2 regions of the Paraburkholderia hayleyella genome follow, and region 2 is predicted to be linked to the other one. Evidence: predicted binding sites of a transcription regulator. Region 2 holds the regulator's gene; the other holds the start of a gene.
What was found. The regulator FliA, encoded in region 2, starts transcription of late flagellar genes. The targets are predictions, from matches to a motif close to CTAAAGTTTNNNNNNNNNNNGCCGNTA.
Positions count from the first base shown of each region.

Region 1: a site for FliA is predicted at 1,895-1,921, ahead of GH657_RS03725 (flagellin N-terminal helical domain-containing protein). Genes of this name have one in related genera too.

Region 1 covers NZ_QPES01000001.1:815,603-819,018, reverse strand. The annotation lists gene GH657_RS03735 (ATP-binding protein) at 1-842, opposite strand, end outside; gene GH657_RS03730 (response regulator transcription factor) at 910-1,701, opposite strand; gene GH657_RS03725 (flagellin N-terminal helical domain-containing protein) at 2,019-2,873, shown strand; gene GH657_RS03720 (flagellin N-terminal helical domain-containing protein) at 3,141-3,416, shown strand, end outside.
Region 2 covers NZ_QPES01000001.1:387,925-391,340, forward strand. The annotation lists gene flhF (flagellar biosynthesis GTPase FlhF) at 1-623, shown strand, start outside; gene GH657_RS01745 (P-loop NTPase) at 616-1,521, shown strand; gene GH657_RS01750 (RNA polymerase sigma factor FliA) at 1,559-2,290, shown strand; gene GH657_RS01755 (TolB family protein) at 2,345-3,416, opposite strand, start outside.

The DNA.
Region 1 (3,416 bases), 430 kb from region 2:
ATCAACGCGTCCAGTCCGGCACGTGACACGGCCTCCATATGCAACGACGACACGCGGAACCGGCCTTCCCCTTGCCATGCCGTATATCCGACAAAAACGATTTTTCCGGCGAACGCCGCAGGTGGAACCCGGCCTTCTATCACATCGATGAATGAATAGGATGACAAACTTGACGCACGCGGCAGCATCAGCAACACGGTATCGGTTCGGGTCGCGCCCAGCGACAATGCGTGCGGCTGCTCGTAGTCATCGAGCTTGAAGGGCAACGGCTGGCCCGCCACGCGCAAGGCCTCCAGCGCGATGTGTGAGTACTTCGCATGGCCGATTTGCTGCGAAGGCACGAAGCCGTTCACCACGCCGTAATGGCCTCGCGTCACCGTGCGATGACCATAACCCGCAGCTGCGTCACGCAAGGCAGCGGGCGGACTGAGTGCAGGCTGGCCCGTGCCATCGCTTTCGATACTCGGCAGCGCCAGCACAACCCGGCCATTTTGCCGCACCGCTTGCGTGAAGCCGGGGGTGGCAATGGTGGGAGAAAGCGGGAGATCAATCACGATGCTGCGGGCATCGTGGAGTTTTTCAAGAAGACGCTCGCCGTAATGCAGCGGATCAGTGGGATACAGAATATGGAGGGTTTTTTCGTCGATCTCGATGACCGCGACCCCAGTGGCTTGGGCTGTAGGCAGCCACAGACGCATTGCATCGAACATTGCCCGGTCAAGCGAGCCTGTCGCCATGGTGCCGCCAGGGTGCGAACTCAGCGCTGCCAGCAGCAACATGCCCACCAGGAAAACCCCACGTCCCAATCCCAGACTGGCACAACGCTTCAACCAACGACGCATGAATGGCATCAAGAACCTCTCTTGTCAGTCTGCCGGGAACCCAGCGCTGAAATGCCTGCTCGATGTTTTATGTCCGGACGACGAATGACGGCGCGCCCGAATACGCCGGCGCTGACACAGACTGCTTTCGCGGTGCGGATGCGGCCGATGCTGACGCGATCCGTGTAGTACGCTCCAGCCGATAGCCATAGTTGTAAACCGTCGACACCACCACGTCATTTTTCGCACGCAACTCAAGCGCGCTGCGCAGCTTGCTGATGTAGGTGGCCAGCGTGGCATCGTACTTGCGGTCGATGACGCCCCATATCTGCTTGATCAGCACATCCTTGGTGACGATGCGTCCGATATTCTGAAAGAGATACAACGCCAGATCGAATTCGCGTGCGGATAGCGTCAGCATTTTTTTGCCGTTGACACCATTGACCGTCACGCTGCGCGCATTGGTATCCAGCACATAACGTCCGACCTCCAGCATTGGGGTGCGAGTCACTTCGGGATAGTACTTGCGCAGTTGCGCCTGAACCCGCGCCACCAGTTCGCGCTCACGCACTGGCTTGGAAAGGTAATCGTCCGCGCCGCAGTTCAGGCCGTGAACGATATCGCCCTCGTCATCGTGCTGCGTCACCATCAGCACCGGCAGTAGTTGTGAGAAGCGTTCACGTGTGAGACGCAGCACTTCGATGCCAGGTGTACCCGGCACGTCCCAGTCGAGCAGCAGCAAATCAACGGGTTCGCTTTCAATCATCTGCAGAAAGCTATCGCCGTCATGGCGCACCACTACATCATGTCCCGCCTTCTTGAGCCAGCCCGCCACGGCCTTCGCCTGTTCAATCGAATCTTCCAGGATTGCGATACGCATCTGATACTCCTTACCAGAGTACTAACACTGAAATAACCGGTACAGCCAAATTCGCCTACCCGGAAAACCCTCCATCACTGTTTCTAACTGTAAAAGTATTTTAGGATCGCCTGAATTATTACACTCAGATTTCTTAAATTTCTTAAGATAAATCTTAAAATGTTAAATTTTCATCATAGAAAATAAACTCAGTTTAAAACCTGGGAGAGGTGTGCCGTTTTGTACAGGTGACGCCGCTGCTTAACTCAATGCATGCAATGCAACGCGGCGGACACTCGAAACGATCCCTCGAATCATTTACCCAGGAAATCCTAATCATGTTGAGCCTGCACACCAATTCAGCCGCCATGTCGATCCAGCGCACCCTCAGCAACACGCGGGCCGCAGCGGATACTTCGATGACCCGTCTGGGCACCGGCTTTCGCATCAACTCCGCCAAAGACGACGCAGCAGGCCTGCAAATCGCTACCCGACTGATGGCGCAAACACGCGGCATGAACGTCGCCATGCAGAACACGCAAAACGCCACGTCGATGCTGCAAACCGCCGACGGCGCGTTCTCTGAAGTCAGCAACGTGCTGCTGCGCATGAAAGACCTCGCCACGCAAGCCGCAGACGCATCGTCGTCGGCCGCAGACAAGACCGCCATGCAAGCGGAATACGATGCACTCGGCAGCGAACTGTCGAACATCATGAGCAACACCTCATACGGTGGCGAGAAGCTGCTGAGCGGCGGCAAGCTCGGCGACAAGATGACGTTCCAGATCGGCGCCAGCAAGGCTGAAACAATGGAAGTCAACCTGAAAACTCAATTGAAGACACTGGATGATTCGTTCAAGGCCGTGTCCAAGAACTACACGGCCGCTGCACAAGGCGATGAACTGACGAGCGGCACAGCCTCCGCACAGATCAACGCGATCAATACCGCGCTCAGCGATCTGGGGACCACACGTTCGGCAATCGGTGCGGCACAAAACCGTCTGTCGCACATCAATAACAACCTGGGCAACATGGCCAGCAACACCGCCGACGCTCAGGGCCGCATCATGGACGTCGATTACGCGTCGGAAAGCGCCAACATGACCTCCAAGCAGATTCTTCTGCAAGCCAGCTCCGCCATGCTCAAGCAAAGCTCCAGCATGAGCCAGATGGTGCTGTCGCTGATCCAGTAAGCGGAGTTCATACAGCACTTCGTAGTACCAGAAATGGCAGTACCGACGGCCCGCCTTGTGCGGGCCGTTTTCATTCAGAGAGAGCAGGCGCAGCCTGGACATTCCCCAGAAGCGGGCTCAACGACACACCCGCCAATAAATTTTCATGCCGCTTTAAAGATTCAGCCTCAGCGTCGTTTTGTACAGGTGACGCCGCTGCTTAACTCAACACAACGCGGTGGACACTCGAAACGATCCCTCGAACCATTTACCCAGGAAATCCTAATCATGTTGAGCTTGCATACCAATTCAGCCGCCATGTCGATCCAGCGCACCCTCAGCAACACACGGGCCGCAGCGGATACCTCGATGACCCGTCTGGGCACCGGCTTTCGTATCAACTCCGCCAAAGACGACGCAGCAGGCCTGCAAATCGCTACCCGACTGATGGCGCAAACACGCGGCATGAACGTCGCCATGCAGAACACGCAAAACGCCACGTCGATGCTGCAAACCGCCGATGGCGCGTTCTCTGAAGTCAGCAACGTATTGCTGCGCATGAAA
Region 2 (3,416 bases):
TGCGTTTTGGCGCGAGCAAGGTCGCGCTGCTGACGACGGACAGTTACCGCATCGGCGGACACGAACAGCTGCGCATCTACGGACGCATTCTGGGCGTCGCCGTCCATGCAGTGAAAGACACCGCCGATTTACAGCTCGCGCTCTCTGAGTTGCGCAACAAGCACATCGTGCTGATCGACACGATTGGCATGAGCCAGCGCGACCGCCTGGTTGCGGAGCAGATTGCCATGCTGTGCAACGCTGGACGACGCGTGCAGCGTTTGCTTTTGCTCAATGCGACGAGCCATGGCGACACGCTCAATGAAGTGGTTCAGGCATACCAGAGCACGGACGATACCGAACCGCTCGCAGGCTGCATTCTGACGAAGCTCGACGAAGCTACGCATCTGGGCAGCGCGCTTGATACCGTGATTCGCTATCGCTTGCCGGTGCATTACGTCTCGACTGGACAAAAAGTACCGGAAAACCTGTATGTCGCAACGTGCTCCTTTTTGCTGAAAAGTGCATTTTGTGTGCCGCGTGCGCACTCGCCGTTCGTTCCTGAGGACGATGATTTTCCCGGGTTGCTCTCCGAGCCTGCCGCGCGCGCAGGAGCCGATTTGCGCGAGGTTCGCTTTGGATAAATACGTCGCGGACCAGGCTGAAGGATTGCGCCGGATGCTGGCCCATAGCCGCTCGCGCGTTCTCGCGGTGGTCAGTGCAACAGCGGGTGCAGGGAGCACGACGGTTGTCGTCAATCTGGCGGCGGCGCTCGCGCTCCAGGGCAAGGATGTGCTGGTGCTTGATGAGAGCGTGGGCGGGTTATCGGTGAGCGCGATGCTTGGAGGCTTGCGCGGTGTGGGCCAGGCGAATGCCGTGCTGAATGGCGAAGCCGCCTTGGAGCAGGCTGCGGCACGCCATGCGCTGGGCTTTGCGGTGCTGGCGGCGCCTCATTGCATGACGGGCATGAGGGGCATGACGGGTGAGCCCGATGCATCTGCGGCAGCCATGGCGCCACGTTACGACGCCTTGCTGAATGGGGCGGCCGATATCGTGCTGATTGACGCCCGGCTCGACGCGCACGGCTCGCTGTCCGGGCTGGCATTGCAAGCGCATGACGTGATGCTTGTCACACGCGTAACAGCCGCTGAGATCACCGAAACCTATGCTTGCCTGAAGCGTTTGCACTACGTGCATGGGCTCGCCCAGTTCCGGGTGCTGGCCAATCACGTGCAGCGCGCAAGCAACGCGCAAACCGCTTTCCGTAATCTCGCGGCTGTGGCGGGCCGCTATCTCGGCATCGCGCTGGGAGATGCCGGCCACATCATGAACGATACGCAGATCGCACGGGCTCTGGCGTTATCGCGTTGTCTTGTGGAGGCGTTTCCGTCGACGCTGGCCGCCGCTGCGCTGCGTCAGCTGGCGGCCATCTTGATGCACTGGCCGCAACGCGAGACGTCACTTTTGCCTCATAGGCATCACGCAGAGATTGCCGTGAGCCCGCCACGGCACGCTGGGCAACCGCTCGCGCGGCACGCCTGAGGCCGCGCGGCATACGAACCAGGGGAAGGGGAGCACGATGTACAACGCTCAGGGAAAAATTTCCCAGGCTGATGTTCTAACTCAGTACGCACCCCTTGTGCGTCGGCTGGGCTTGCAACTGGTCGCGCGCATGCCGGCGAGTGTTGATCTGGACGATCTGATTCAGGCGGGGATGATCGGGTTGCTTGATGCGGCGACCCGTTACAAGGAAGACCAGGGCGCGCAGTTCGAAACTTACGCCAGCCAGCGGATTCGTGGCGCGATGCTCGACGAGTTGCGCAGTAGCGATTGGCTGCCACGCAGCTTGCGGCGCACTTCGCGCGAAGTCGAACGGGCGGTGCAAAAGGTCGAACAGCATGCGGGACGTGCCGCGAGCGAAAGTGAAATCGCCGATCACCTGAAGATGCCGCTGGATGAATACCAGACGCTTTTGCAGGAATTGCATGGCAGCCAGTTGATCTATTACGAGGACTTCGACCGCTCCGCTGAAGATGAGCCGTTTTTGGACCGTCATTGCGTGGACCGGGCCGATCCGCTTTCGGCATTGCTCGACGAGAGCTTGCGCGAGGCGCTGGTGGAAGCGATCGAGCGCTTGCCGGAGCGCGAGAAGCTCCTGATGTCGCTCTATTACGAACGCGGTATGAACCTGCGGGAAATTGGCGCGGTGATGGAAGTGAGCGAATCGCGCGTGTGCCAGTTGCATAGTCAGGCGGTTGCGCGTTTGCGCGCCCGGCTGCGCGAGGTGGCCTGGGTGAGTGCGGCTGCTTGAGCGTGGCTGCCTGAGTGCCTGCCTGAGCGCAGCCGCTCGGGACAGCACGGTGTTTTACAGCAGCATCGAGATATCTACCCAGGCAATGCCGGTGGTTTGCGCGTGATTCGGATGTGCCATGCAGAAGATCAGCCGTTTGCCATCCGGGAAAAACTTCGCGTGTTGCGCTTCGCCGAGAGCGGGGTCCGTCACCTGGGTGACGGTGCCTTTTTCGATGTTGTAGAGATAGAGCGCATAGCCCTTGCCGCCTCGGCCCGATTCGAAAACGATCGTGCGGCCATCGGGCGACCAGGCCGGAGCCCGGCCTTCGTGCGCCGAAGAGTACGCGCTGAGCGAGGCTGCGGTTTCGAGTGGCGAGCTCACGTAAGTGCCATTTTCATACTTGTTGATGAAAATGTAGTTTGCGTCCTGGTTGTAATGGCTCGACGGATTGCCGGGACTTGACCAGTTATCCACGATGGGCTGTCCGGCAAAAACAATTTGCGGCAAATCATTGGGCCCGATGGCCGGCATGCCGCCATACAGTGGAGCCCCTGTGCTCGCACTCGTGCCGCTGATATCAAGCGCGGCTGTCGCGCCGGTGCGATCGAAAACGGTGTTGCAGGGCTTGTGCGTGGCAGCGGGCCCGCTATTTTCCGCGACCAGCAAACTGCCATCGAGACTCCATTGTGGGTAGTCGTAGCCTTCCGTGCCGTTGAGCTGACGCGTCGTGACGCCATTGGCATCGACAATCCAGACGTGAATCGCATCGCCGTTTTTCATGCCGCTGAAGGCTACTTCGTTGGTGCGCCAGCACCATGCCGGACGCGTTTGCTGCATATCCGGGGCGTGGGCATCGAGTAAAAAGCGCACGGGCGTAGCCGCTGCATCGAGGTGGTTGAGCTGGTATAGCTGGGTCGGCCCGCCGCTAGCCTCGGAGCGCTCGAAAATCACAACCTCACCCGTCGCATTGATGGCGGGACGGTAATCGATCTTGCTGGTGTCGGTGGTCAGGAAATTCACGGCCGGAAAAGTGACTATCGGAGGATTGCCTCCATTGCCATTATTGCCACCGTTATTGCCGCCATTATTGCCACCGTTGTTGCCGTTGCCGCTATTGCCATTCGTCGAGGGCGTATCGACTTCA